DNA from 2 places in the Anaerosinus sp. genome. Region 2 is predicted to be linked to the other one. Evidence: riboswitches for the same ligand, from Rfam matches in the RefSeq annotation. Region 2 holds a riboswitch; the other holds the start of a gene.

Region 1 (15,998 bases), on a different contig from region 2:
GATTCAGAGTATTCAATATTATCTACAATGTAATTTTTAGCTTTTACTATGGCATCGACGCTATTTTGCCCATGATCTTCAGCTATTTTTTTGGCAATTGTCTGCATGGCTTTTAATGAGTCTTTACTTGATAGTTGAAAGTTACATTGCAAGATATAGTCAGAAAGAAGAAATGCAGCATCACCATCGATAGAGTATTTTTTATCTGTAAATTTAATTTCTAATGTTTCAGCATTAATAAATGCACATTCATCAATTTTTTGTGATAACATGGGCATAATCGCGTAATGGTTGATAATATCATTTTTAACACCACCATCATCTTGCATGACTTGATGAACAAAGCCCATACGATTATTACATTTTAATAAAGCGATATAACGGACAGTATCCACATCAATATCACAAATTAACAAATCGGCAGATTCAGGATTTTCGACCCGTTGAATCATCGTATAAGCATGATTGGCGAGTGTTTTAGAAAAATCAACAAAAGGAATTTCCTCATTTAAATAACTGATAAGGGAAGCTTTAAATGGACTGGTTTCATAAAAATTACCTGTTTTAAGATTAGTGTCGGTAAATGATTTTTCTAAGTGTTTTAGCAAGAATGTTTCTACACTATTTTCTATGGCTAATTCTTTATCAGAAAAAACAGTTACACCTGAGTTGAAATCAAATATATGTAATATAGAATGATTAATAATAATCATCGAAATACCTCTTTCTTTATGTAAAGTAAAAGTTTTGACTGGAAATAAGCGAAGTGCAAGTATTATTTCCAGTCAGAAACGTTTGGAATGCTATTTTAAATTTTCAGGATTGAGTCCTTGAAGTTCTGGTATGGTGAAGAGTCCATCTTTTCTGATTAATACATCATCAAAATAGATTTCACCACCGCCATATTCAGAAGTTTGAATACAAACTAAATCCCAATGAATGGAGGAGGAGTTTCCATTATTCGCTTCTTTATAAGCCATACCTGGGGTAAAATGAAAACTTCCGGAAATTTTTTCATCAAATAAAGTATCTTTCATCGGCTTTGTGATATATGGGTTTACACCAAGTGCGAATTCACCGATAAAACGAGATCCGTCATCAGTATCAAATACCTTATTGATTTGCTCTGTATGATTTGCTGTTGCATTTACAATTTTTCCGTTTTTGAATTCTAAAGAAATATTTTCGTAAGATACCCCCTGATAAACGGCAGGTGTATTATAGGATAGTTTTCCGTTTACAGAAGTCTTAACTGGTGCGGTATAAACTTCACCATCGGGAATATTGCGGAGACCGCAACATTTTACTGCGGGAATATCTTTGATCGAAAAAGTCAAATCGGTATTAGGACCCACGATTTTTACTTTGTCTGTATGATTCATTAGCTGAATAAGTGGTGTCATTGATTCAGCCATTCTTGCATAATCGAGGTTACATACGTTGAAATAGAAATCTTCAAACTGTTCACTGCTCATATTAGCAAGCTGTGCCATTGCACCATTAGGATAGCGCATAACGCACCATTTCGTATGAGGAACACGGATATTACTGTGGACTGGATTCTGCCAATACTGCTGATATAAACTCATTTTTTCACTTGGTACATCGGAGAGTTCACTGACATTTTGACTTGCGCGTATACCGAGATAGGCATTCATGTCACGCATACGTATAGATTCATAAGAGGCAATAAAGTCGAGTTGCTCTCTGCTTGCACCTAGCAATAGTTCTCTTTGTAAGACATTGCTTTTGACGGTTAGGAAAGGAAGTGCACCTACTTTGTATACTTCTTTAATCAATGCTTTTGCAAGTGGATGTGCGTCGTCGAATACTTCAATGAGGATTTTTTCACCTTTTTGCAATCTTGTTGAGTAGTGAATTAATTGATGAGCCAATTTTTCTATTCTTGGATCCATGAAATAAAGACTCCTTTAGATGTTATTTAGCGTTTAAAGCTAGTATTAGATAGAATTCGGAAAAAAATTTATAAAACCTGCAAAAAAAATAAAAAAAGTACTTGCATTATTTAAAACAATCCGCTATAATAATAAATGTTCCTTCCTTGATAGCTCAGTTGGTAGAGCAATCGGCTGTTAACCGATCGGTCGTAGGTTCGAGTCCTACTCAAGGAGCCATGGCGCGTTGGTCAAGTGGTTAAGACACCGCCCTTTCACGGCGGCTTCACGGGTTCGAATCCCGTACGCGTCACCAATTTTATATGGGCGATTAGCTCAGCTGGGAGAGCGCCTGCCTTACAAGCAGGATGTCAGCAGTTCGATCCTGTTATCGCCCACCATACTAAGAAATATTACCCTCATCTTTGATGAGGGTTTTGTTTTTATATAGTTTAGAAATTAAAGAAGGTGAAACAAAGTGACCGTTTTAAAACGATATTGTTTGTTTATATGTGGAATTTTCTTTATGGCATTAGGCATTGCTTTAATTATTCAAAGTTTCTTGGGAACATCGCCGATTTCAAGTGTACCTTATATCTTAAGCTTTCGTTATCCGATTACTTTAGGTGGTTTTACATTCATTGTTAATATGCTTTTTATTATAGGGCAAATATTTATTTTACGACGGCAGTTTCAGTACATTCAATTTTTGCAGATTCCAATGACGCTAATTTTTAGTTGTTTTATAGATCTGGCGATGCTTTTATTTTCTCTGATACAGCCAGAAAATTACTTATTTAAATTATTATTATTGTTTATTGGCTGCGCTTTGTTGGGATTAGGAGTCACGTTGCAGGTAATTGGCAATGTAGTTATGATGTCAGGCGAAGGCTTAGTAAATGCGATTGCAATGCAGTGGAAGTTTAATTTTGGTTATACAAAAATCGCTTTTGATGTTTCACTTGTAATTATAGCGCTTACGTTATCTTTGATTTACTTTGGCGAAATTCATGGGATTCGGGAAGGTACGGTGATTTCCGCTTTTTTGGTAGGTAGCATGGTAAGAGTTTATTTACCGAGGCTTAGTTATCCTGATGAACATGGCAATTTAATTTTTTGTTTGCCATTTTTCAAAAAAAGATTAAATGTAAAATAAATTCTAAATTGCATAGAATAAAAGCAAGCCTTTTGTTTTTTCTACTTACGGTATATAATAATTACATTGTAAAAGACGGAAAGAGGGATAAATACATGGATAGAAATTCGCAATGTTGGTGTGGAAGTGGGAAAAAATACAAAAAATGTCACTTGGAATTTGATGAAAAGATAATGAGTATAAAACTGGATTTTTATAAAGGTCAAATTCGCCCACCTCATACAATTATAAAGACACCAACCGATATTGAAGGAATAAAAAAAAGTGCGGTCATTAATGATGCAGCATTAGATTTAGTTGCAGAGCATATGAAAGTTGGCGTTGATACAGAGATGCTAAATCAATTGGCTCATGAATATATTGTTTCACAAGGTGGCATTCCGGCTTGCTTAAATTACGAAGGATATCCAAAGAGTATTTGTGTTTCAATTAATGATGTTGTATGTCACGGAATTCCATCTAAAGATACAATTTTAAAAGATGGTGATATTGTCAACGTGGATATCACAACGATTTACAATGGATATTATGCGGATGCATCAAGAATGTTTATGATTGGCAATGTAAGTGAAGAGGCTGAAAAATTGGTTCGTGTAGCACGTGAATGTATGATAAAAGGAATTGAAGCTATTCGTCCATGGGGATTTTTGGGAGATATTGGTGCAGCTGTACAATTACATGCGCATGCGCATGGTTATTCAGTAGTAACGGATTTAGGAGGACATGGGATTGGAAAGAAATTCCATGAAGAACCATTTGTACCTCATGTTGGTGAAGCTGGAACAGGAATGCTTCTTGTACCAGGTATGGTATTAACGGTTGAACCAATGATTAATACAGGAAAATATGCTGTTTATATAGATAAAAATGATGATTGGACTGTTTATACAAAAGATCACTCGCTATCTGCACAGTGGGAACACACCGTTTTAATTACTGATGATGGTGTAGAAATTTTAGCAAAATAAATCATTTTAAAAATTATTGAAATATCTTTAAAAATTGTGTTGACAATCTATTTGTTTATATATATAATATTACAAGTAAAGCACGTGACTCTGTAGCTCAGTTGGATTAGAGTATTTGACTACGAATCAAAGGGTCGCAGGTTCGAGTCCTGCCAGGGTCACCATTTATTTATAAAGAAGTTGACATAAAGTTATTGCTTTGTTATAATAAATGACGGTTTACAGCAGTTTTTATGGTGGCTATGGTGAAGCGGTTAACACGCCGGATTGTGGCTCCGGTATTCGTGGGTTCGAGACCCACTAGTCACCCCATAAAATACTGGGGCATAGCCAAGTTGGTAAGGCACGGGACTTTGACTCCCGCATGCGTTGGTTCGAGTCCAGCTGCCCCAGCCATTTTGATCCACTAGCTCAGTCGGTAGAGCACCTGACTTTTAATCAGGGTGTCCCGCGTTCGAGTCGCGGGTGGATCACCATTTATGAGATAGAAGTCCTTTAACACATAGGTTAGAGGGCTTTTTTGCTATTTTATTATCATAAAGGAATTTGAAATGGAAAAGAAAAAAGGAATTTTAATTACAAGTTTTGGATCTGCAAATTTAAACGCACATTCATTATTGAATGATTTTGTTAAACAAGTAGAATTGAATTTTTCAGATGCAGTTGTCAAAAACGCTTTTACTTCAGTATTTATTTCTAAAAAGCTTAACGACAAAGGAATTACTGTTAAAAGTGTTCAGGAATGTTTAGAAGACTTTGCACAAGCAGGTATTTTAGATGTTGTTATACAGCCAACAAATTTGGCGACAGGAAAAGAGTATGAAGAGAAAATTGTTAAAGTTGCAGAAAAAATGAGGCGGATTTTTAACAGTTTAAAAATTGGAAAACCATTAATGTATGTTGGAACTGCGAGCGAAAATGAAGTGAATTATACTTTATTAGCCCTTGCACTACAAAAGCAGTTTAAGAATTTCGATGATTGTGAATTTGTTTTCATGGGGCATGGTGTAAAAAATCGGTGCTTACAAGAATATAAATTATTGCAATCAACATTTAATAAAATGAAGCTTCCTGTATTTATTGGGTTAATGGAGGAATGTTTTAGTCTTGAGCATATAGTAGAGTGTTTGGCGGTAAAGTCTAAAGGCAGGAGAATTATCCTCATGCCTTTATTATTTATTGCAGGTGGACATGTAGAACAGGAATTGCTGACTGATGATAAAAGTTCATGGAAAAATAGATTAAAACAGGCGGGGTATGAGGTGGAAGTTTATCCGCATGGAATTTGTGAAAATAGAGAGGTACAAGAGATTTACATAGGGAAAATTAAGAAATTGTTATAGTCTTTATTGACAGTGGTATTCATTAATGGTATTATTGGACACGAATCGATTCAATTGTAAAATTAAATAAAAGAAACAGGTGTCCGCAAGGACTTAATAGGGAAGTTGGTTGAATGCCAACGCGGTCCCGCCACTGTAATAGGGAGCAAACTCAAAAATGTCACTGGAAATAATTCTGGGAAGGCTGAGTGAGCGATGAACTAGAGCCAGGAGAACTGCCTGTTTAACATCACCGTTATACCTACGAGCGATAGGGAGGGGGATTCGTCAGTCTTATATTTATTACTGAATATGATGAACCTTTTCTATGCGAAGTAGAAAAGGTTTTTATTTTTCTAAAGATGAAAATATGGGAGGATTTTATGAAAACTTTATTATGTGGAGTAATGGCAGTTGTTTTTTCTGTTTCAGCGGTATTTATGACGGGAGCTTCTGTTGCACAGGCAAATAGTAAAAAAGCTTTAGTTGTTGTAAGTTTTGGTACTACTTTTGAGGAAGCTAGACAAAATGATATTGAGGGGATTGAAAATGCATTAAAGAAGGCTTTCCCTGATCGTGAGTTTAGAAGAGCGTTTACATCTAAAATAGTAATGAAACGTATGTTAGAAAACCAAGGAATTAAAGTAAATGATTTAGAAACAACATTAAAAGAATTAAAAGCAGAAGGATATGAAGATATTTTAATTCAGCCAACGCATTTGATTCATGGAGAAGAATACGAAGGAAAAGTTTTAGGAACAGTTAGCAAATTTGAAAAGGAGTTTGCTAAAGTTTCCGTGGGAAAACCTTTGATGACTGACGAAAAAGATTATGCAATTGTGGCTGCTGCTTTAGCAACACAATTCCCAGCTTTAGAAAAAGATGAAGCTGTCATTTTCATGGGGCATGGATCGCCGCGTGATAATAATAAGTCATTTGGCAACACTTATAAAACATTACAAGCTGCATTTGATGCTGAAAAAATGTCTGTTTTAATTGGTGTTGTTGAAGAAGTTGACCATCCAAATTTTGAAGACATGTATGCGATGTTTAAAGAACGTGGATATAAATCTGCAGTATTTATGCCATTGATGGTAGTGTCTGGTGATCATGCCAATAATGATATGGCTGGTGATGAAGAAGATTCTTGGAAATCTATGATTGAAAAGGATGGTTATAAAACTAAAGTTCAATTTGGTGGAATTGGACGTAACGTGGCAATTCAAGCAATTTATGTAGAACATGCTCTTGAAGCTTTGAAATAATAAAATATTAAAATATATGAAAAGATATGCATTAAGGGTGCATATCTTTTCATATATTTAATCTAGTTAAAGACTTTAGTTATGAGACGAACTGTCGATAAAGTTCACTTATAAAAAATTTTTTCAAGTGTTAAATCCTTGGGATTTGTAAGATATTTAATAATTTCTACTAAAACGACAAGGAAAATCCACTTTTATATAGTATTTCTACTTATAGGGTATTTTTTGATACGTTTAATATGTATACAAAATACGAAGAAAGGTGGGGTTTTTATGAATGGAGAGCCAGTAACAACAAATCCCTTTTTAATCATGTTAATTAACATGACCATTGTATTCGGCGTTTTATGGTTGCTTGGATGTATGATTAAGTTTATTCATTTTATTGATCCGACGAAGAAAAAAAACACGGAAAAAATTATTCCGACTGCACCTATGCAGCCAGCGACTGTTGTTGTTTCTGAAGATGATTTACCAGATAAATTACAGGAAAAAGAGTTGGTTGCAGTTATTACCACAGCAATTATGGCGTATGGGTATCGCGACGTGAGAATTACCTCGATAAAAGAGATACACGATTAACTTTATTGAAGTAAAAAGAATTATTTACAGGAGGTATAAATAAATGGAAGCATTTAGTATTGCGTTGCAGTCAGTTTGGGCGAATAGTGGATATGCCGGGTTTAGTATAGGCAATGGCATCATGATTTTAGTTGGTATTCTTTTATTGTATTTAGCGTTTGGCAAAAAATTTGAGCCATTATTATTAGGTCCAATTGCATTTGGCTGTCTTTTAGCAAATATACCCAAGACTGGTTTTGATGTTGAGCCTGGTGTCATGCAGGCGATTTCTTACGGAATTCAATATGAAATCTTTCCACCGTTGATTTTCTTAGGTGTAGGTGCAATGACAGATTTTGGGCCGCTCCTTGCAAATCCCAAAATGTTATTACTAGGTGCAGCAGCACAATTTGGTGTTTTTGCGGCTTTAGCAAGTGCAATGTTCTTTGGGTTTACTGTACAAGAAGCATCTGCGATTGGGATTATTGGTGGGGCAGATGGTCCTACAGCAATTTATATGACAATTAAATTAGCGCCTCATCTGTTAGGTGCAATTGCTGTCGCCGCATATTCATATATGTCGTTAGTTCCACTCATTCAGCCGCCAATTATGAAACTTTTAACAACAGAAAAAGAACGTGCGGTACAAATGGGACAATTACGTGAAGTAACTAAATTTGAACGTATTGCATTTCCTGTAGTATCTACGATTGTAATTAGTTTATTATTACCACCAATTACTTCATTGATTGGTATGCTTATGCTTGGAAATTTATTTAGAGAATCTGGAGTAACAGACAGATTGTCAGATACAGCGCAGAATTCTTTAATTAATATTGTAACAATTTTCTTAGCGACAGGAACTGGACTTACGATGTCAGCAGAAAATTTCTTACATATACAAACAATAAAAATTATCGGGTTAGGTTTATTTGCTTTTGCAGTTGGTACAGCATCTGGAGTTCTTTTAGGTAAAGTTATGTACTGGACAAGTGGAGGAAAAATTAATCCATTAGTTGGTGCAGCGGGCGTTTCAGCTGTTCCAATGGCAGCGCGAGTATGTCAAGTTGTTGGTCAAAAGGCGAATCCATCCAATTATTTGTTAATGCATGCAATGGGGCCTAATGTTGCTGGTGTAATCGGAACTGCTGTTGCAGCAGGAACTATGTTGGCTATGTTCAAATAATGTGGTATGCTATAATAGCATATTTGGTTAGGTAAGTTAGGAGGATAACGAATGTCAGGAATTTTTTATGGTATCGGCGTTGGGCCTGGGGATCCAGAATTATTAACGGTGAAGGCAATCAATGCGATTAAAGAAGTCGATATCATTATTGCACCAAAAACTGAAAAAAAAGAGGATAGTGTAGCACTTTCTATTGCTAGGCCATATCTTCGTGATGATGTAGAAATTGTAAAACAAGTTTTCCCAATGGTAGTCAACTTTGAGAAATCACCTGAAGCGTGGGAAAATAACAAAAATGAAATTTTAGCATTACTAAAAGCCGGTAAAAAGGTTGCTTTTTTAACTTTAGGTGACCCAATGTTTTATAGTACATATATTTATGTTTTTAGATTGTTAGAAAACGAAGGGTATCCAATTGAAACAATTCCAGGAATACCAGCTTTTTGCGCGATAGGGAGTAAACTTGGTTATCCTCTAGTTGAAGGTAATGATATTTTAACGATTATTCCAGCAACAGCAGAAGAAGCTAAAGTAAAACAGGCAATTGCTGTATCTGATAATGTAGTTTTGATGAAAGTATATAAGAATTTCTCTGAAATCGTAGATTGTTTAACAGAGAATCAGTTAACGGATAAAGCGGTTATGATTAGTCGTTGTGGATTGCCGGAAGAAGAAATTATTCATGATTTAGAAAAAGCGAAAGATAAAAAAGTTAATTACTTATCGACTATTTTATCTCGTCGTAGATAGTTTTCTCAGCTTCATCTGGAATTATGTTCCACGTGAAGCTGAGTTTATTTTAAGGTAAAAGAAGAGGAAAAGATTTATATGAGAAAGTTTAAATATAGAAGTCTCTTTATTCTTGCCATTGTGATTGCTTTATCGATTATAGCTGGATGTGGCAATCAAAAACAGCAGATGGATACTGCTGATTCAGCGGAGAATAAAATAACGGTTATTGATGATTTAAATCGAAGCGTATTCATTGATAAATATCCTAAAAAAATCGTAGCATTATCACCGTCTTTTTTAGAAATTCTTAGTGAAGTTGACGCAGAGCTCATTGGCAGACCAAGCTCGAAATCTAATGTTCCCGAAAATTTCAAAGCAATAGAAGAAGTTGGCGCTGTTTATCAGATTAATATTGAAAAAGTTGTCGGGCTTCAGCCTGATTTAGTCATAGCTTATGAAGGTATGCATAATAAATTTATTCCAATCTTAGAATCAAATCATATTCCGGTGATTGTATTAAAAATGAAAACATATGAAGATGTAATAGATAAAATTCAATTATTAGGGAAAGTTGTTGGAAATGAAGCTAAGGGACAAGCATTGGTTGAAAAAATGCAAAAAGAAGTGAAAAATATTGTTGATAAAGTTCCAAAGGAAAGCAAACGAGTGGCAATTCTTCATTCTACAGCTAAAAGTGTAACCGTAGAACTGGATAGTAGTATAGCTGGGTCTACTGCAAAGATGTTTGGTTTTAAAAATGTTGCTACAGGTAGCAAAGCTTTAGAAAGTGATCCTGACTCTACTCCATATAGTTTAGAAAAATTAGTAGAAAGTAACCCAGAAGTTATTTTTGTTGTTACTATGGGTGAACTAGAGGCGATAAAAAAACGAATGTTAGAAGATGTAGAAAGTAATCCTGCTTGGAATTCTTTAGAAGCGGTAAAGAATAAAAAGATATATTTCTTGCCACAAGAGTTATTTTTACTTAATCCAAGTATTCACTATCCAGAAGCAGTTCATAGGATGGCTAAATTAGTATATCCAGAGGTATTTATGAATGGAGAATAATCCAATACATGAAAATGAATATAAAAAGTTTGGGATTCCAATTAAAGTATGGCGGATATCTGTTCTCATTTTATTTACGATATTAATGCTTGGAGGAATTATGATCAGCTTGATTAAAGGAGCTGTAGATATTTCTTATCAATCTATTTATCAAGCATTATTTAGTGGGATAGTAGGAACAAATGAGCAAATTATTTATAATATTCGATTGCCGCGAACAATTGTTGGACTTTTAGTAGGAATGAATTTAGCATTATCGGGAGCAATTTTACAAGCGATTATGCGAAATCCATTAGCTGATCCACATATCATTGGGATCTCATCAGGCGCAGGACTCGCAGGAGTTACAATTATGATTCTATTTCCGGCAATGGAATATTTGATTACACCTGTAGCTTTTATTGGTGCAATGCTCGCAGCCGTTTGTATTTATATCTTAGCTTGGAAAGGTGGAATCAGGCCCGTTCGTATTATTCTGGCTGGCGTAGCAGTTTCGGCTTTTCTTGGTTCGGGAATATCTGCATTGATGATTTTTTATAGTGACAGAGTCCATGGAGCTTTGATGTGGATGGTTGGAGGTCTCGCAGCGCGTAGCTGGCCGCATGTCGATATTATTCTTCCTTATGCTATTATTGGTTTTCTTCTTGCTTTCTTCGGTGCGAAATATCTTAATATTTTGCAGCTAGGTGATGAGATTGCTCGTGGACTAGGTGTTAACGTGGAATTAACACGTATTCTGATGACTGCGGTAGCAGCGCTTTTAGCGGCAAGTGCAGTAAGTGTTGTTGGTTTATTAGGTTTTGTTGGATTAGTTGTTCCACACGCAGCTAGATTGATTATCGGGTCTGATTATCGGTACCTGGTTCCTGCTTCGGCATTATTAGGAATGTCGGTAGTTACATTTAGTGATACGTTTGCACGTACGGCATTCGCTCCAATAGAATTACCGGTAGGGATTATTATGGCGTTTATTGGTGCTCCTTTCTTTTTGTTTTTATTAAGGAGAGAGTTGTAATGAAAATTTTAAAAGGTGAACATATTACAGTAGAAATAAATGAAAAGGTTATTTTAAAAGACATATCAGTACAAATAGAACGGGGCAAACGAACCGCTATTATTGGGCCTAACGGATCCGGAAAAAGCACGTTATTAAAAGCCTTATCAGGTTTGATAAAGTGTAAGTCAGGCTCTATATCTTTTATGGAAGAAGACATTAAAAAAATGGGTAGGAGAGAATTGGCGCAAAAAATGGCAATTTTACCGCAGGCACCCCAAGTTCCGGCTGATGTAACGGTAAAAGATTTAGTTGAATACGGACGCTTTCCGCATCGGAAGTGGTGGGCTAAGTCAGAATTTGACGAAAAGGATACTGTAGAGTGGGCGTTAAAACAAACGGGAATTCTTTCTTTGCAAAATAGATTCGTAAATACTTTGTCGGGTGGAGAAAGACAACGTGCTTGGATTGCAATGGCACTAGCACAGCAACCGTCTTTATTAATGCTTGACGAACCGACTACGTATTTAGATATTTCACATCAATTAGAAGTGATGAATATTATTAGCGAACTAAATAAAAAAAATGGGATTTCTATTGTTATGGTATTACATGATATTAATCATGCCATGCAATTTGCTGATGAAATTATCATTGTGAAAGATGGAAAAATTGAAGGACAGGGCAGTCCAGAAGATGTAATTGATGTAAATATGTTTGAACGAGTATTTGGAGTAACAGCAGAGGTCTTTAAAAATAAGGCTGGAAAGTATATCTTTATGCCTATACAATTAGAAAAATCGTAAAATAGCTGTTGATTTTTTTATTTAGAGGAGTAAAATAAATAGTGAATTCGGGGTGTAGCACAGTTTGGTAGCGCGCATCGTTCGGGACGATGAGGTCGCAGGTTCGAATCCTGTCACCCCGACCACCATGAATTCCAGGGACTTGGCAGTGTGCCAAGTCCCTTTTTTGATGAAATAATGTAGTTGAGTGATTGCTGCTTTTTACAATCTCTTCATATGATTTGTATAGCATCATAAAATGATAAAGATTATCTGTATCATCAGATTATATGTTGGATTCTTCATAAATTATTGTTTACATGAATAAGATATTTCAAATAGGTGTTTATGTATTGGAGGATATTTATGGGGTATTATGTTAGTGCTGCAGAAGATATAAAAATTTATGTGGAAGATTTGAACCCAGAAGGGAGAAAGACAATTCTATTTGTTCATGGTTGGCCGGGAAGTCATAAATTGTTTGAATATCAATTCGATTGTTTACCAAAGCTGGGATATAGGTGTATCGGGATCGATACCAGGGGATTTGGAAATTCTGATAAGCCTTGGACGGGGTATGATTATAATACATTGGCTGATGATATTTGGTATGTTATTAATGCATTAGAATTAAAGGATATTATACTGGCAGGACACTCAACAGGAGGCGCAATTGCTATTCGATACATGGCTCGGCATCAGAGTAATGGTGTATCAAAGCTGGCTCTATTTGCAGCAGCAGCACCCAGTCTGATTAAACGCCCGAACTTCCCGTATGGATTGGATAAGGAAATCGTTGTACAATTGATTCATCAAACAGATGCAGATCGACCTAAAATGCTTCAGGATTTTGGCAATATTTTTTTCTTTCAACATATTACACAAGCTTTCTCAGAATGGTTCTTTCAGTTAGGATTACAGGCAGCTGGATGGGCCACTGCGGCGATTGCAAATATGTGGATTCGTGAGGTTTTATTTTCTGATCTTGAAACAATTACGGTTCCAACTTTAATTATTCATGGTATTCATGATCAAGTTGTTCCTTTTCAACTTGGTGAAATACAGAGCAAAAGTATCAAAAGTTCAAGGCTAGTACCATTTTATTATAGTGGTCATGCAGCATTTTATGATGAAAAGGACAGATTTAATGAAGAGTTGGTAAAGTTTGTTGAAGTGTAAACTTACCTGTAAATAAAAATAAGCCATTCATAAAGTATTATATAAGATACTTTATGAATGGCTTTTCGTTGTTTCGGATACTCTTAGTTTAATGTTTCATTATCTGTAGCGCTTAAGAGTTCGACGATGGTAATATCATTTTCTTTATTTAAATCGATAAAATCCCCCGTATTTGACTGAACGATTGGTAATGACGAAATTCTAGTTTCATCAATATAAATAATTTTCACTTTCATTCCATTGCTTAACTTTGCCCAATTTCCAATCATAGCATGACATACATTTTTGATAAATAAAACGCAATAATGTGTATCTAGTTTATTCGTCATTTCATTAGATAGTTCGGTAAAAATGTCGAAAGGATTCTTTTTACCAGCGTAAACTTTATTGGATGCCATTGCATCATAAATATCTGCTATGGCAATAATTTTAGCAAATTTATGAATTTTATCTGCTGTTACGCCTAGAGGATATCCAGAACCATCCAAACGTTCATGATGTTGCAATACCCCTAATAGGATATCCTTATTTTCAAAAAGTTTAGTATGTTGGAGGATGTCGAAGCCTTTTTTGGAATGCTGTTTAACTTCTTTAAATTCGATCGGTGTTAATTTTCCTGGTTTATTTAAAAGTTCTTTATCTATTTGTGTCTTGCCTATATCGTGTAGTAAACCGGCAATAATTAAATTATGTAGTTCTTGTTTAGGCAGATGTAGCCAACGTCCTAATACTCCGGATAAAATTGCGACATTAATACTATGGTGCAATAGATAATATCCGTCTCTAGAAAGGTTATGTAAATGCGTAATTGCTTTGAATCCATCAGAAAGTTTGAAAAAATGATGGTTAACAAGTTGTGCTAATAAATGTTGATTAATATTTCCTGTATATCGAGAAATTGAAAATAATTGTTTTAATGCATCAAATACTACATAATAAGATTCAACAAAATCTTGATCGATTACATAGGCATCTAATGTTGCAGCAACTTTGATTTTAGGCGTAGAGAATTTTATGTTTTCGATAGGTTTACCTGAATCTTCTGGAAGTGCTTCGGCAATCGTAACAAAGCTTACAAAATAAGTTGCTAAGGCATCAATTATTTGCTTGGTTAAAATGGTCCCTTTCGTAATAAGTTCTCTCTCAAAGTGGTCATGAATAGTTTTTCCTACAATCATTCCAGCTTTTAGTTCTGCTAAAGGATATCTCTTTAATATTATTTGCGACATTGTTCCTCTCCTTAATGTAGATTCGAGAATAGAACGAAAAATATAATTAGTTAAAAATTCTATTTTTAAGAATAATTTTCCTGCTATAATCTGATAGAATATAGCAGATTTTTTATGTTTTAGGGAGGACTTTATTCCTATTTTTTAAATTCAATTTTAATTAGATCGGATAGTTTCTGAAGTGAATAAGTTAAATCGTCTATATTAGCATATGCATATGAAATGCGCAAATTAGTATTACTTAGATTATCGTAAAGATTTCCTGGATTGATCAAAATATGATAAGAGAGAGCGAATTTAAATATCTTATACATTGATATCGGCTTATTTATTTTTAACCATATGTAAAATCCTCCTTTGGGAATTGTCCATGAGGCGATTTGGGAAAAGTATTTCGTTAAGAGATTAAGAACAATTTTTTGACGATTAGCTAAAGTTATCCGAAGTTTTTGCAAATGCATTTCATGGGAACGTGAAGCAAACCATTCGGCAGCTACCCATTGCGAAAGACAACTAGAGCCATAGTCATTTTGCATTTTTATATCAGCAAGTTTGTTAACTACAGGTTCAGGTCCGACGATCCACCCGATGCGAAGTCCAGCTCCAACTGATTTAGATAAGCTATCGATATAGATGACATTTCCTGTTTTGTCCATTGCTTTTAATGGTAATGGAGGAGGCTCATGTAGCCATAACTCATGATAAACATCGTCTTCAACAATAGGCAATTGGATTTGTTTACAGGTAGCAAGCAGTTTTTTTCGTCTCTGCTGGGACATTAAAATACCGGTTGGATTATGAAAGGTAGGGATTGTATAGAGAAGCGTATGAGGATTTGCTTTATGCTGATACCGTAAAGCGTCGATATCAATCCCTTCTTCATCTAAAGGAATTTCTGAAAACTTAGCTTTAATTGTCTTGAGCATTTTTAGCGAAGATAAATAAGAAGGCTGTTCAAGAAAAAGTTGAGAATTTTGTGGGAGTAAGCCAAAAAGAATTAGTTGTAATGCTTGTAAAGCGCCAGAAACAATTAATATTGAGTTAGGCGATGCTTGAATTCCGAGTGTTTTAAGATGAATACTAATCTGTTGCCGTAAATAAAATAATCCTTTAGGTTCTTCATATCCGAAATTATCTATTTTAGCTGCAGTGCATTTTATTAATTCGCATAATGTCTTAGTCGGAAGTAGTGATTGGGATAACTCACCTGTTCCCAAGCGAATAATATTTTTTTTAAATTCAAGCGAATTAATTTCTTGAATAAGCGGAAGATTTGAAAGATGGGAATTTTCATTTAGGTACTCTTGCCAGTCTATCAACGGAGTATGGGAAAATTTAGACCATGTATTGTTAGATACCCAAACACCACTACCAACTTTGCTCGTTACGAGCCCCTCAGCAATTAATTCGTCAATTGCAATTCGGATGGTACTTCGATTTACTCGAAATTTTGCAGCTAAATCTCGTTGAGAGGGTAGTTTTGTATGAACGGAAAGCTCCCCGTTTAATATTCTACTTTTTAAATGAAGATAAATTTGGCGATATAGAGAAAGTTTATCATGTTTGACAGGAATCCATTGACTTTCAATCATAAATCTCAACTACCTTTTTACTCTAAGTATAACAATTGGATGGTATAAAAACAAACCAATTGGATG
Region 2 (15,998 bases):
ATCGACATTTACTTTTTTTATTGAGAAATCTTTTAAATGCTCTTTCGCAAATGCGTTCATTTCTTCATTTGCGCGCTTTGTTACAAAGCCTTGAATTTCGTCTAATTTGCTATAGTTACCACCCTGCATAGTCGCAATTTCGCCTGCAAGGACTTGTCTTATATTCGCTTGATATGCCCAATCATCAAGCAGACGAACAGCCAATAAGCGATGGCGTCCCTCAAGTGTCATTTTATCACTGAGAATTCCTTGCCCAATCACAAAGCCTGCACTGTTATTTGCTGTATTCCAACCTGAATATGCAACAATTTTATCGAGTAATTCTTCTTCTTCAAGCGCTGCCATCAAAGAATTGTCTGCACCGTTTGCATAAGCAATATCTGCAATCGCTACTGGATAGCCTGCACTCAAATACTCTTTCACCTCTTGAACAAAGCTTTCTGTATTTGATTTTGGCTGTACAGTATTCGTTGGAAAATTCGCTTCTCCTGTTTTGCCATCCACATTGGTGTTCACCATTAAGACTAAATCAGCACGATCAGGCGTTAAGACCGGAATCGCTCCTGCAGCGAATAAATGTGAATGAATAGAAGTCTCAATTGCTTCATCAGAATAAGTTGGTATAGTCGCTCCTCCTACACCGTCTGCGTAACGAACAGCTACCAATGGAACATTCCAGGTTTCATCATTAATCGCTCTCGTCAACATAACCATTGCCATTTCATCAATACCTGATAAAGTTTGAAATTGACTAATAGACAAGCCTTGTGCTAATGCATCTAATTGACGACTTTCTTTATGGGTTTGTGAAAATGGTGCATTATCATCTCTTCCTAGTGCTAAATAGCGAAAAACACCATCTTTTGTTAAATGTATCATTTTTGAGTTAGCGGCAAAGTTTTTAGAACGTCTTGCCATCCAATCCTCTATAGCATCTTGTGGAATAGATTTTTCTAATTTAGCCAGTTCTTTCGTTTCTTTACGAGATAGCCCTACACATTCTTTTTTATCTAGCAATGCCGTGTATTGAAAAATGCTTGGTCCATACTTTGCATAATATTCTGGCTCTTCACTGCCAGATGCACGCGGCGTACGCATAATGGATCCAAAAGCATAAATCTCAAGATTCGGATTTTCTTGTTTCAATTTTGTGAAATTATCTACTCGATTTAAAATCACAGTTTCGTCGATATTATGTTTTCTCGAACCGACTAAACTCCCATAGAGTAATGCATCCGAAGATAACACAACTGCATCGGCACCTTTAGCATTTTCAAAAACCCATTGCCATAATTCATCCGGCTTACCCAGCATTTCGCGATTACCGACAAATTCATTTGGTGCATTTACGATTTCTATCTCCGTCATTTTTACAGTATCTGATGTTTGCTCAAATGAAATCGGACGATTATCGTGTGGTACAAAAAGAATTTTCCCGTTTGCAAGTGCATCTGGCATCATGATGCCTAGACAACAGGCAGCCACCATTAAGATTTTTGTAAAGCTTTTCCTCAAAAAAATCCCTCCTTATTGCATTATTTTAAAATATTCTTTATTGAATTTTCCACAGATTCAGGCATATTTAGAGAAGTCTTAAATTCTATATAACCCTCTTGGGGCACGGCTTCTTGGATTTCTATCGTATCAATCAGCTTGTACCCATATAATTCGGTTTTCCCAAAATCAGACCCAGCCAATACATTCTTTAAATCAAGCGTTACTGTATTGCCTTTTATCTGCATCGGGATTTCTTCGCCCAAATCCATTTTCCCAACAAAATTCTCCATCATAGATAAACTAAACTGCGAGACAAAAAATGATAAAAATCCTTTATCGGGTAATTTCTTTTTCACCACTGTAAATTGGACAGTTGAATTATCTTTATTATGTTCAAATCGATCAATGCGGCAAGTCATTTCCACTCTGCCGAGATGAACAGTATTCGCCTTAATTTTTATTTTTTTATCGCCAATGGAAGTCACTTGTAAATCAGATATATTTTCATTATTCTCAATACTTCGAGCTAGAGATTCATTGAGCAATTCATCTGATACAACTACTTTTCCTTCCCTTAGTCCTTCTAATGTTTGTTTATTCCAAGTATCTTTTATTACCTTAATTACGGGTGTAAAATCAGCTACTTTACCTGATATAGCACTTAAATCAATTTGACTTATCCATGATGAAGGTAAATCAACTGGCATATCCATGTTCTTCACCTCTATATTTATAGTGTAATGATTAAACGTACACTATATTATACCGCAATCATACTTTTTATTCCATTTACTTATTTTGGTTAATACTCTATCCCTTTTCGTCTCTCATATCCTGCCAAACATCGCGCGCCAGTTTATAAATCTTATATTCACTGCGGGCTGTTTTGTCTCCAATAATCCTGCTTAGATACTGCGTAGCCTTCTCGATTTCACCAAGTCTTCTATGCAAATCGCCAATAAGGTAAATTACCGCATTATCTGTCAAACTTCCAATAGGAAAACGCTCTGTTATTAAGGCACGATCATAGGATTTTAATGCTAATTCTAACAATTGATTTTCATTTTCTTTATCTTCAGCCTCTCGATAGAGCCATGCCAATTTTAAATATAACCCAGCCATTCGGCTCGCTGGAGCTTTTGCTAAGTCCGCTATATAAATCGCCAATTTAAAAGCGGTGATCGCCTGTTCCCGCGTTCTGAATTCAGTATGCGGAATGCGAATCTGGCGCGCCATTAAAAATTCGGCAACTCTGTCTTTTTCCCGCTCTTTTATATCTTTAAAATGATTAGTATCTGAGGCATAACCACAATGCGGGCAAATCCAAATCGTATAATAATAAGGATTAAAATCCTTATAATACGCACAAAAATCGCTATCTTGTTTTATTTTTATCATTCTAGAACGTAACTTTGTTACAGGCATAGAATAACAACAAATCGGACATTCTTCCTCACTTACATATGTATAACCAATAGACATCCATTCATCTCTCCCTATATCCATATAATTATAGATTACCACAAAAGTTCGCCTTTGCGTTAGACATTATGTAAAAAACAAACTAAAAGCTCCAAAAATCTAAATTAAAAATAAATTTTAAGCGAAAAGAGGACATCACACGACTTAATTAATGCAATGTCCTCTTCTCCTATAACTTTTCTATTAATTTTTCAACTTGACCGTGGGGTTGCTTTCAATATGATTTCTATTTAAAGCTGTTATTGCATAATAAAAATCCCCGTCTTTATTATCTACATATTCTTCATATTCCCCTTCATTATTTCTTACTTTAGCAATTATTTTCGCAGGATTCGTTAAGTCCATCTTTTCCTCTTGATTAAATCGATAAATTAAATAATATTTTGCATCTTGATAATTATTAAAGATAGTAATTGCTTTACTTGTCCCATTATCGTTTATTGCTACTTCCACTGGCTTTGGTTTTTTATCATTAAGCCACGGCATAGAATAAGGAATTGCCGGAAGGCGATAGAGTTCTTTTAATGTTTCTCTAACTCCATTTCTATTATTACTTATATCACTATAAGTAAAATATACACTCCCCTTTACGTTATCATATTTTTCATTTACCTTTATTTGCTCTGCAAGTTCTGCGACAATTTCATCCTTATAAATACCTTCACCAATGTATAACTGTGTTTTCTTTCCCTTTACTTCATTGTTCCACCATTCTACAACAGTAACATAATTGGAGTTTTTATTATCGGTTGTCCAATATACCTGAGGTACTACATAATCAATCCATTCATTCTGTATCCATGTTCGCGTGTCACAAAAAATTTCATAATAGCTTTCATATCCTTCCGTATCCGATCCAGTTTCATCATTGCTTTTATTTTTCCATATTCCTGCCGGGCTAATGCCAAATTTAACCTCAGGCTTTATTTGTTTTATCGCTTGATTTACTTCTGCAACTAATTGATTGACACTGTCTATACGAAAAGCTTCCAATGATTTTCCTTCGCCATACTGCTCATAGGCAATCTTATCATCAATATTTTTTTTTGGATAAAAATAATCATCAAAATGTATACCATCTATATCATAGTTTTCTACAATTTCTTTTACAGTATCTACAATATAATGTCTTACTTCAGGAATTCCAGGATTATAGTAGAGTTTATTATCGTATTCGATTACCCATTGCGGATGCTGCACAGCAAAGTTATTAGGTGCTAATTGATCATTTTCCGCAGGCAAACTCGTCACTCGATAAGGATTTAGCCACGCATGAATTTCAAGGTTTCTTTTATGCGCTTCTTTTATCATAAATTCTAACGGATCATAACCTGGATCTTGTCCCTGTATACCGGTAAGAACCTCTGACCATGGATTCATCTTCGATTGATATAACGCATCTCCTTTTGGTCTTACTTGTACAATTACCGTATTAAAGCCAAGTGAGCTAACATCATCCAAAATCTTTATAAATTCTTTCTTTTGCGCATTTATATCCCCTTTCGTTGACGGCCAATCCAAATTAAAAACCGTGCTAATCCAAACTGCTCTTACATCACGCTTAGCAGCATTTCGATTAACTTCTTCTTTTGCACATCCGATTATCTGTGTAGCGACAATTATTACTAAGCTAACTAATATCAACTGTATAAACTTTTTCATCTTTCTACCTCATTCTTTGGTTTATGCCCCAATATAAAGTAACACCTTTCATTATATTATTTTATATTAACGCCTAGTTAATATACCTTTTTTATTTTTGTTCGACCGTACTCTTTTACTTTCTAAGTAATCCGTCTTGATCTAATAAAAAAGAAGACTACCTCAGATGGAAACATTTCCTTTTGAGGTAGCCTTATCGTTTTATTCTCTTTTTATTTTTTTACTTTACCTAATTTTACCTCTTCTGCAGTTTTTATCACTTCTTCAGGTACTTTTATTTCTTCATTACCATCCATAGGTTTTATTTCAGTATTCATTTTGATTGTAGAGGCATCTAAAAATTGTTTAACTGCAACTCTGTCTCTTAATTTCATTTCTGGGAACTGATCCATAATTGCATCTGCCGATCTTCTTACTGTGTCAGAAAAATCTAACGTTGTAGTAATAGATTTGTTCTTTTTATCAATGTGCTCCTTATATGGCATTTCACCTATTTGATTCATTACGGTTTTACAAACACTAATAAATTGTTTTTTATCTGCTTCATTTTTAAATACGTCCTTATCCTCTGATAATGAACTTTCAATGAATTCACCAATTGGGGAAAAATCGAAAATATATTCGGCATCTAACGAATCTTCCGTTTCATATTGAATCGTTACTGATTTAATTAGAGCCAGTTGCATCTCCATAAGCTCTTTTTCCGATGACGTTCCTTTAAAATTTTTAAATTTTTGTTTGTACCATTTTTTATTGTCTAACGTATACACTTCCAGATCATTTCCCTTTTGTTGAGCATACTGCATCACCTGAACTTCATTTGCTGTTTGACCAAGCATTTGAAATGTCATTTTATTCGTAACTTTATATACAATTGGTTCCGAGCTCTTTCCAATAACATTCATATCAAAATTCAGATTTCCCATTGGAGTCTCTGCATTAATTAAAATATGCGCGGTTAAATTTTCAGCATAAAAATCCTTATGTAAATCCATTAGGTATTGCTTCTCATCCATATTATTTGGTTGCTGCGCCGCAAAAACTTCCCGTTCAGTTGAAAAATTAAGCAATAACCCAAGAACAATAAAAATTCCAAAAATTATTTTTTTCATCTACGATCTCTCCCTATTAATTATATAAACGTCACCTTACTCCATTCCAGCATAACACCTATTTAATCCCAATTCAATCCTTTCTTTAAAAACAACAGCATAACCGGTAATTTTTATGCTAAATTGCAAAAAAATTTCCCCCGTAGTATGCTAGATACTAGTTGATTCTGAACTCAACGATTGCTTTATATTTGAAATGTAAGGAGATGTTCTTTTGTTTAAAAATTTTTTTGAGCTTGCTTCCCATCCAACGAGTATTTTCGCCTTGTTAGGCATTGCCATATTACTTTTTGCTCTTTTTCGCGTAAAAAAGATACAATTAACGCCAAAATTAATTACCCATATGGGCCTTATGATTTCTCTCGCCTTTATTTTACATCAAATCCGAATTTATCATATGCCTCAGGGAGGCAGTATCACGCTTGGCTCGATGGTGCCACTTTTATTTCTCTCATTTTGCTATGGGCCGGGAATTGGATTCCTCACCGGATTCCTTTATGGCGTAATTAACCTTCTCTTTAATCCTTATATTCTACATCCTGTACAGGTATTATTTGACTATCCGCTTCCTTATATGGCGATTGGTCTAGCAGGATATTTCCCTACTCGCATTTTTCTTGGTACTACTATTGCTGTGCTGGGGCGTTTTATTTGTCATTTCATCTCTGGTATTGTCTTTTTTGCCTCTTATGCACCAGAAGGAACTTCGCCCTACCTTTACGCTTTTCTTTTTAATGCCAGCTATCTATTGCCAGAGCTTATGATTACTTTATTTTTGTTTAAACTGCTTCCTCTAAAAAATTTAATGAAGCAAGTAAAATAAAATATCTATTTCATGCAACCCGGCCGCTTACTTTTAGTCTTCTTCTATTGGAAGTATCACTGACTTACTAGCAAGTTGTTTTTCTTGTCTTTTAACACGACGTTCCAATTTTTTAAAATCTTCAGAAGGAGGTAGATTTTCTGGCTGAATGCCGCGTTCACCTAACATTTGACGTACTGATCGATTATTTTGCACATGTTCTACTGTAATTGCTCTTTCTCCTTGCATATCTTCTTCTTCAACTCGATAATTTGTCATTTCTGTCGCTAAATTTTTCGCGGCAATCGTCAATGTCGGCAAAAAATCTGCCAAAGGGCAATTTTCTTTCATTCCCAATTTAGCCTTCATATCCGCAGTATTATAACCACCAAAAAGTGCCGTATCCCCTTTAGATCGAATACGTCCAAACCCTTTATCATCAACACCACGTTCATAAATATTTTGTGAAAGACGTTTTTCCGATTCTTTTAGCCGCCCTCTTGCTTCTGCCCGTTCAATATATTGTATGCGTTCTTCAATTAATTCTTGTTTTCGTGTCTGAGTTAAAAAATAACTTTGTGCAAAAGCAATTTCTGGTTTTGCGGGATCACCATTTTGTGCAATTAAATAACATGCATATCGCGTCAACATGTAATCTTTTATTGGTCTTTTCGCATTACTACCCAAAGGAACCATTTTCGTGACGTCACGAAAATGGTTTTCAACAATTATATCTGTATTTTCACAAGATTCCACAGCACGTTTAATTGCTGTCTCAAAATTTTCCCATCTCGCATACCCTAATAGTTTCATTAAATCACGGGCATACCAAAATTCAACTTCATCTGCTTCTTCAAGCTGAATCGTCATATCAAACTGCTGCTTTAATACAAACACTTTATTTTTATCCATCACGTTTCCCTCCCCTTTTTATGAGTCAATGATCTTCTAGCCTCGTATTATCAACCCTTTATTAATTTATGGAGTCATTTTCCACTTCACAAAATTCATCTAATTTCGCAAAAATATCATATAAGCAGTCAAAATCTACTAACGTATAATTACGGGTGAAACACTTTCTTGCTTCAAAATTTTTAGATTTTATCCGCTCACCATACTCCTCCCAATAATCAAGTAACTTCTCTTTGCTTAAATAAGCTGTAATATCATCAAGACTAAGCTCAGGTTTCCCTTCATTATTTTGGAAACTATCCCAGAGTAAACAATCTAAAAAATTTGCATAATTATTCTCATTTTTTTCAGGGTTAAAACAAATCTCAAAAAGATATTTATTAAATTCAAGATTTATTCCCTTTTTATCTTCATTGCCCTCCATATCATAATATCCACAGCCACTGCCAATCCCTTGAGAACTAGATGAATTCCCCAATTGTCGAACAATAAAGTTTTTCATGTTAGCTTTAACTTTTAAAATCACTTCGTTTAATATCTCACTATCATTTTCTTGAGCAAAATATGTTGATATGAAATCTTTATTGTGCAATTTATCAACTTCAACAAAAAAGTTTTTTCTCTTATCAAGAAATTCAGATTTAAAAATCTGAAACACAACTTGTGAAATTTCGCGCATTTCTTGAATTGCTATCTTTTGAATATCCTCTTTTTGTTGCTTTTCACCACTTGCTAACTTTTTATAATTTGCTAATGTATGTATTAAATCAGGTTCTCCCTGCAAATAACAACACCATCTAAACTTCAACAAATCATGTAACCCCAGTATTTCTCTCTTGCCCAGAGTCATTAATATGCCTTTCCCCTCATGGATGTCTTTCCCCAATATCCATGCTTCAACATCCTCCCAACAGTTTTTACTACAATTAATCTCTTTAGTTAAGTACTCCACAAGATAATTAGGTAGATAATTTCGTAAATCTACCATATTATTTCCACTGACTAATGAATATTTATCTATATTTTCAAGCACGTAAGTACTAATTTCTCGCCACTTTATTGGCTTAAAATTACTCCAACTAGTATGTTTTAAATTTTCCCAAAAATTGAAAATGACAGATTCGTTATGTAAAAAGTCTGTGCCATTAAAAATATCATTCAATGATTTTCCTTGGGAAAAGTCTGTTTTTATCTTATTATAAAATGCATTTTGTTTTGTTTTCTCTGGGTAAACCATTTTAGTAATAAGTTTTAAATATCTTTCTAAATTTCCCTCTTCCCGTGGAGGAGTTGATTTATTAAAACACGCATACGAATCCCTTTTTTCACTTAAAATATCTTGATCAGATTTTCCTACGATATCCTCTCTATTAAAAATTTTATTCAAAAGAAACTTTTGGTTATCATTAACACTAGCTAAATATTTTTCATATTGTTCGGAATGAACATATTTCATCCCTTTCTCCGCCTGCTTTGAATTAATAATCACAGAAAAAAATCCTTTTCTTCCGCTAGTTTCACTATTATAGATCTTTCTAAACGCGCTAGGATAGTTAATATAAATAAGTAACAAGTGAATAAGATCCTCATTATTGATATCACAATTTTCAAAATCAGTTTTATCTATCCCCAGTAGTATAATTGTATTGACAAGCATCTTAATCTTTCTGGAATCGCTAACGAATGGTAAATACGCATGGAATTCATTCGATCCAAAAATTTCTTTTAGCCCGATTATCGCATTTTTTACAAATTGAGAACTTTCTCTTTCTTTCTCCGGAAAATATGCTTCTGGTCTTTCTGTAAAATTTTGCACTAATAATTTATTATCTAAATAAAGATTCATTTTAACATTTATGAATTTTTCTAAAAACTCAATAATTTTATCTGGGTCTGAATTCATTTTGTCTAATGCAATAATATTTTCTGTATCATAACACAATATATAAGAAAGATTAGGTAACATAAATGCTTTCTTAGCCATACATAAAACCTCTTTTATTGTAGCAAAGTCCAATCGGTCTAAATCATCAATGATAACAATAATCTTTTTGTCAAAATCCGCTAAAAACCCTTCAAGTTGAGAAAAAGCATCTTCAATAGATTCACTTGACTGCGGAAGTCCTAAACCTAAACCAAAAAATGAAAATGAAAATTTAGACTCTTTTATAAAACGTGCGTATCTTGAAATTAAGAATTCAAGCTCCGGAGCAAATGTTTTCTTATTAATTTCTCTAATTAATCCCTCCATAAACCTTTCTAATAAATTTTCTTTATTTTTATACTGCAAAGGATTAAACGAATACACAATCATCTTCTTCTCATGATTTTTCCACCAATACGTTTTGCATAAGTTAACAAATGTTGTTTTTCCCGTTCCCCATGGAGCATCAATACCAAAAACCAAACTATCCGATGCTCCAAAATTATAAACTCGCTCAGCAAACCTATTCGCTTCATCTGCCATTTCAAACTTATCATCCGCTATTTTCTGAACTTCCCGATCACTGATAAAAGCTGATTTCATTGCATCTTTGTTATCATAATAGCGATTTTTTCTTAACTCAAATAATACAAATAACATTACGGGAATTGATAGCAAAGCTACCAATTTTAAATCAGATAACGCATTTATTTTACTAAACAAATTAAAACTTATCTCATTAAAGGAATAGCCGAAAAAAACACCTAAAAATAAAATAGCAAATAAATCAAACCGATTATTTATAAAAAGAATATATATTTTCCCCAAAAACAACTTAATGAAAGTTCCCAAAAGGATCATTCCATAAACGAGCATTTCAAGATATTTTTCATTTTCAAATACTCGTTTTTCAATAATTGTAGATATAATAAAAAATTGAGTAATTAACAACCCGATAAAAAATAATTTCGATAACAACAAATAATTTATAGCTACGTTTTGATTTTCTTTCACTATTTTATCACCTCTTAACCATTTTATCATAAATTTGGAATTTTCCCTTTTATTTTTATCAAAATACTACATTATTTCTCAGATAATTCCATTAATTTAGCCAATTACAGTTAAATCCCGCGTGTATTTATCTATTTATCTACGTAAAAATTCCATCAAAACTGACACTTAACATGAATGATAGTCCATATTCTTTATTTAAATTTTGTTTTATCAATATACGACAAAAGGGCTATTGCGCTAACGAAAATTTTTTCGCAGGCAACAGCCCTTATCTTATTTTTTAACGACGGCGATTATATACATTCTCGTCTTCATTTTTTCTGCTTTTAAACTTATCCCAAAGTGTTTTTCCTAACAAAATTACGCCACCAAAAATAAGTACATTGAGCATCAAGCCCATAATATCTGACATAAAACCATTCATGCCAAACATGCTTCCTAATATGCTGCCGAGCATCATACCACCGGCGAATATCCCTATATTACGCATCATTCCACCAAATGGTGAAGCTGATTTCGTTGCAGCGCTATTTACTGCACTGCTTTGCGCTTTCGAGTTTGCCGCAGGTGCTTTATCACTATAACTGTTTGCTGGCGCTGATTCTTTATAGCCATCCTTTTGTGGCTGAGTTTTATTCACTGGTGCTTTTTGCGTAGTTTTTGGTGCAGACATTTTTATTTTACTCCCACCAATCGCTGCATAACTCACTGTATAAACACTAAAAAAACATAACAACAAAATAGCAAATACTCTACAAAATTTCATCTTATTCCTCCTGATGCGCTTTAATATCTTCTGGAAATGCATAAATTTCTGATAATGTTGGTAATTCACCTGACAAATAACGATCAATATCGTGAACATCAATATAAAAAGAACAGTTCACTTCCAAGTATCCTTGTTCTTTTCCTCCACTCACATTACGAATCGCCATTAATCGTTCTCTTAGCGCCAACGTTTCCTCTTGGCCCGCAGTCACATCCAAGCGAATCAAAGGAACTCCATATTCCCTAAGTACATCATGCAAAGTCAATCGTTCTGACATCGAATCCTCCATTAAAATAAATTTTGCTACTTTAATTACACTTCGTTCTTCCCTAACTATTTTCCTCTAGAATTTATTTACTAAACATTTATTTCCATAGTGAAAATTTGTCTCTCTTATGCAACCTTTGCTTTTCCTGCCCCAAGCTGATAAAATCGCAAAGTTATTACAATACATCGCTTGGCAAATACGCTTTAATACCATCAATCTCAATCATTATTCCCGCATACGCCGTTATCGGAAACAAAGTAAACATACAAATATCTACTACAACTTTTAGCAAAAAAGATTTTTCATCTATACCCCTCCAAGCATTTTTTATGGATATAGATTACTGCATAAACTGCAAAAATTCTATTTTTCACTAGACATTATGATTATTTATGATATAATATGCAATTGTATTTAACAATCGAATATTTAGGAGCAAGGTGCCCGTTTAGGGCTTAATAGGGAAATCGGTGCAATACCGATGCGGTCCCGCCACTGTAATAGGGAGCAAATCCATATGATGTCACTGAAGCGCAGCTTTGGGAAGGCTTGGATAAGCGATGAACTAGAGCCAGGAGAACTGCCTGCTTAACAATTACCGTTGACCTACGAGCGATAGGGAGGGAATTTTTAGGGCAGTATTTTTGCTGTTTAAAAATATAACTTCTTCTGTGGCTTTACGCAGAAGGAGTTTTTTATTCATTAGCATCTATTCTTTCGCTGTTTTGCCCTCTTAATATTTCGTTATTTTCTACGGTAAGAGGCAAAATTAACAACATAAGGAGATTTCCAAATGAGAAAGAAAAACATAGCGATTATGATTTTAACAGCACTTGCATTATCTACGACAGTACAAGCTGCACCAACAGAGGAATTGGATGAATATGCATTAGATACTGTGATTGTTACAGCAACACGAACAAGCGAAAGCATAAAAAATGTTCCGGCAAATGTTACTGTAATTACTGCCAAAGATTTAGAAAAGAAACAAATTTTTAGCGTACGCGAGGCACTGCAAAACGAAGTTGGTTTTTATTTATCACCAACGGCGGAAACGAAAAACGGCTTATCACTACGTGGATTTAGCGGTCAAGATATTCTTGTTTTATATGACGGTCAACAAATTAATTCCGCTTTTGACGGTAGTATCGCCTGGGATTCCATTCCGCTAAATAAAATCGAACGCATCGAAATCGTTAGAGGTGCTGGATCATCACTCTATGGTGGTCATGCTGTTGCCGGTGTTATCAATATTATTCCCAAAGAATCCACCGGAGAAACGAACGTTGATATGAACGTATCTTTTGGCAGTAACAATACATGGAATCGCGGCATAAGCATAGATGGTGCAGTCAATGACGATCTTTCTTTTAACATCGGTTATCAAAAGCGCTCTACGCAAGGATATCGCGGTTATTATAAAACGGTCTCTGGAAAGACTACTGGTTCTTCCTCTGCAACCGCTGACCTTCCAATGTTAGGAAGCGGACAATATGTGATTGGCGGTCGCGGCGAAAAATCGAAAATCAGTGAAGATTATTTTGTCGACTTCACCTACGATATCGACGATAATCGTTCAGTAAAATACTCTTATACCCACAATAATTATAATTACGCTTATAACAATCCTTTTAGCTATATTTACGATAGCGCTGGGAATCAGATATTTAAAGGAACGATCCTTACACAAGATGGTAAATATGTCACCATTAAGCCTTCTGACTACCTTGGTTATATTGGCGAACGCGAACAAGATATACATAAAATAAACTACCGTGATGATGAAAATCAAATTAAAATTGGCATTGGTATGACTGATTTGAAGAAAGAAGGCTATAGCTCTGCCGATTCATCCGCCACCTCTACTGATTGGGATGGAAAAGGTAGTTTGGCAAGTTATCCAAGCAAAAATTATAATTTTGATTTCCAAAAAACATGGGAATTCGATAAGCATAATGTGATTGCTGGCTTCGCTTGGATGAAAGAAAAAATGACTTATACCTCTTACAGCTTGACCAATTGGAACGATTGGAATTCTATTTCTTCGCTTTCCAGCATCAATAGTGGCTCGACCCATACCTTTGCTCTTTTCGCCCAAGATCAATACACTTTGTCTGAGCAGTGGAAAGTATATACGGGCGTGCGTTTTGATCAATATAAAAAAGAAGGGGGCTACTCTTATCTTGCTTCAGGCAATAGCAGGCAGGATTTCCCTAGTAAATCATTTAGTGAAGTAAGTCCAAAAATTGCTTTTGAATACACGGCTGACGATAGAACCACTTATTTCACAAGCTATGGACATTCCTTCAACCCACCAAGCATTTACAAACTATATCGCCGTGCCGGCACTTCAATGTCAAGCGTACAAGCAAACCCAGATTTAGAGCCAGAAACTTCAAATACATTTGAACTTGGCATGAAACGAGACTTAGACGATAATACTTCCTTGGGAGTTACACTCTTCCATGTAAAAACTAAAGATAAAATTGCCTTAGCTACAAAAAATGGTGTCAAGGCTTATTATAATCTTGATAACGCCACAGCTAAAGGTGTTGAACTTGAATTAAAACACAAACTAAATGACAATTGGTCTTCTTATTTTAATTACACTTACGAACGCGGCGAAAACGAATCAAACGACCAAACCACCCGCAATTGGGATATTCCAAGACATTTATTACATGCGGGAGTAGATTATACCTACGGTAAAGCGAATTGGGGACTTGACGCGCAATATGTCAGTGAAAGACAAAGCCCCGATGCTGATACAGGGGAATATGGTTCAGAAGATGCCTTCTTCCTAATGAATACTTATCTAAACTACAAAGCAACAGATCAAATCAACTTACAGTTTGGAATTCAAAATTTATTAGACCGTAAATTCTATGCAAGCGAAGCAACAAGCGGAAGAACCTATACGTTGAGCGTCAACTATTCCTTCTAAATATAAAAGCATAGTGATGTTTAAAATGAAAAGGTTTATCGGCTATCTAATTGGACTCGTTCTTTTTTATGCTCCGTTTGCACTTTATCAAAAATTTATATTTTATCTATTGGGTAAAAAAAATTATGCAGATATTCATGATTTTTGTTTGCGTATTCCCCTTGAACATATTTGGCGCGGTCGAATTTTTGACCAGTTTACAATAGAAACAATTACAATGTTTTTATTCATCTCTTCCGCATTTCTCCTTGGGCCATTTTTTTGCGGTCGTCTATGTATTGCAGGTGCGCTAGGCGAATATTTAAGCCATCTTATCCCTCATAAATTTCAAATCAATTGGACGCGCTATATTGATCCAGTACCAGTCCGGTATGGAATATTCATTGGTTTTCTATTATCCCCATTTATTGGTGGGTATTTAGCTTGTGCATATTGTAATTATCGCTTAATAGAGGCAGGTATTTTTTACGTCTTTATGGGGGAAAGAACCGTTTTATCCTCTTCTGTTCTTTTCACTGCTGTTCTCTGGCTCGGTTTGTTTGGCTTATTTACCAGAGGAGGACGTGGCTTCTGTAATTTTATTTGTCCTGTCGGCGCAGCACAAAATCTCATTCATTGGCTCGGCTCTAAATTTCCTTTTGTATTGCGTCTTAAAATTAACCATTCACATTGCATTCAATGCGGTAAATGCATAGATCAATGTCCAATGGGCGCACTCCAGGTACAAAAAAATATGCTCCATCACCATGCGCATCATTGTATTACCTGTAAACAATGTATAGAAAGTTGCCCTGTAAAGGCAATTTCCTATACTACAGAAAAAAAGAGTCTTAAACATCAGGAAGTGAATTTATGCAACAAAAAATAAGTAAGTATGCCATCACACCAATCTTTGCGAGTCTCACTATTTTTTCAGGCAGTTGCACTGGAACTTGCGGGAGTTGCACTGGTGCCTGTATCAGTGGGATTGTGCTGGCAGGCACAATCTGTGGAAACTATTGTTTGGAGCGCAATAAACATTCGAATGAGAATTCTAATGCATTTGGAGAGCGTTTAAAATGAGCTACAAAAAGCAAGCCTTTATTTTTCTTTGCAGCATACTCATTGCAATTTGTGCTGGCTACTATGCAACAAGTCAGCGCGCTGAAACGTTTCACTTCAAAGTAATCATGCCTAAGCATTCACAAACAGAAACAATAAACCTGGCAACATTAGGATTTCCTAAAAAGGTATTGCAAGGTGGGCAAATCCGTATAATTAGCGATAGACAATCCTTTCAAAATAATAGCGCTGCCCCATTACATTTAAAAATTACCATGACAGGGTTGCCCGCCGATTTAAAAATCTATACCAAGAGCGAAGGTTGGCAACGCTTTGATTCCCCTTTAGAAATCATCATTGAACCTAACCAAAGAATACTGCTCGGGATCGAAACAAATCTTTCGCGAAAGAATTCTTTCCTGCCATTCATCGGCAATATTGATTTAACGATAGAGGAATTGAATCAACAAAAACGTCTTCATATTCACAAGTTTGAACTTGTAAACTTATAAAACTGCGCACAGAATGAACTGTTTCATCCTGTGCGCAGTTTTTCTTTAATCCTCTA

The links. A riboswitch is a leader RNA that binds a small molecule or an ion and turns the genes downstream of it on or off. The one in region 2 is predicted to bind cobalamin.
Region 1: linked by a shared signal. The riboswitch ahead of ACWZFG_RS04890 (sirohydrochlorin cobaltochelatase) and the one ahead of ACWZFG_RS00250 (TonB-dependent receptor) in region 2 are both predicted to bind cobalamin.

What each region holds. Positions count from the first base shown of each region.
Region 1 is NZ_CBDNNH010000010.1:15,678-31,675, reverse strand. It holds gene ACWZFG_RS04950 (nucleoid-associated protein) at 1-713, opposite strand, end outside; gene ACWZFG_RS04945 (aminopeptidase) at 804-1,916, opposite strand; tRNA gene ACWZFG_RS04940 (tRNA-Asn) at 2,060-2,135, shown strand; tRNA gene ACWZFG_RS04935 (tRNA-Glu) at 2,137-2,211, shown strand; tRNA gene ACWZFG_RS04930 (tRNA-Val) at 2,221-2,296, shown strand; gene ACWZFG_RS04925 (YczE/YyaS/YitT family protein) at 2,374-3,051, shown strand; gene map (type I methionyl aminopeptidase) at 3,147-4,019, shown strand; tRNA gene ACWZFG_RS04915 (tRNA-Arg) at 4,106-4,183, shown strand; tRNA gene ACWZFG_RS04910 (tRNA-His) at 4,256-4,331, shown strand; tRNA gene ACWZFG_RS04905 (tRNA-Gln) at 4,340-4,415, shown strand; tRNA gene ACWZFG_RS04900 (tRNA-Lys) at 4,420-4,495, shown strand; gene ACWZFG_RS04895 (sirohydrochlorin cobaltochelatase) at 4,571-5,362, shown strand; cobalamin riboswitch at 5,423-5,599, shown strand; gene ACWZFG_RS04890 (sirohydrochlorin cobaltochelatase) at 5,725-6,606, shown strand; gene ACWZFG_RS04885 (OadG family protein) at 6,880-7,188, shown strand; gene ACWZFG_RS04880 (sodium ion-translocating decarboxylase subunit beta) at 7,232-8,353, shown strand; gene cobI (precorrin-2 C(20)-methyltransferase) at 8,405-9,103, shown strand; gene ACWZFG_RS04870 (ABC transporter substrate-binding protein) at 9,182-10,153, shown strand; gene ACWZFG_RS04865 (FecCD family ABC transporter permease) at 10,239-11,168, shown strand; gene ACWZFG_RS04860 (ABC transporter ATP-binding protein) at 11,168-11,953, shown strand; tRNA gene ACWZFG_RS04855 (tRNA-Pro) at 12,002-12,078, shown strand; gene ACWZFG_RS04850 (alpha/beta fold hydrolase) at 12,299-13,111, shown strand; gene ACWZFG_RS04845 (HD domain-containing phosphohydrolase) at 13,195-14,340, opposite strand; gene ACWZFG_RS04840 (aminotransferase-like domain-containing protein) at 14,478-15,932, opposite strand.
Region 2 is NZ_CBDNNH010000001.1:55,184-71,181, reverse strand. It holds gene ACWZFG_RS00300 (DUF4127 family protein) at 1-1,515, opposite strand, end outside; gene ACWZFG_RS00295 (hypothetical protein) at 1,536-2,210, opposite strand; gene ACWZFG_RS00290 (DUF2225 domain-containing protein) at 2,308-3,003, opposite strand; gene ACWZFG_RS00285 (glycoside hydrolase family 10 protein) at 3,163-4,641, opposite strand; gene ACWZFG_RS00280 (hypothetical protein) at 4,854-5,753, opposite strand; gene thiT (energy-coupled thiamine transporter ThiT) at 5,968-6,576, shown strand; gene dinD (DNA damage-inducible protein D) at 6,610-7,467, opposite strand; gene ACWZFG_RS00265 (KAP family P-loop NTPase fold protein) at 7,529-10,405, opposite strand; gene ACWZFG_RS00260 (hypothetical protein) at 10,689-11,174, opposite strand; gene ACWZFG_RS00255 (hypothetical protein) at 11,176-11,454, opposite strand; cobalamin riboswitch at 11,866-12,047, shown strand; gene ACWZFG_RS00250 (TonB-dependent receptor) at 12,239-14,389, shown strand; gene ACWZFG_RS00245 (4Fe-4S binding protein) at 14,415-15,257, shown strand; gene ACWZFG_RS00240 (hypothetical protein) at 15,448-15,942, shown strand.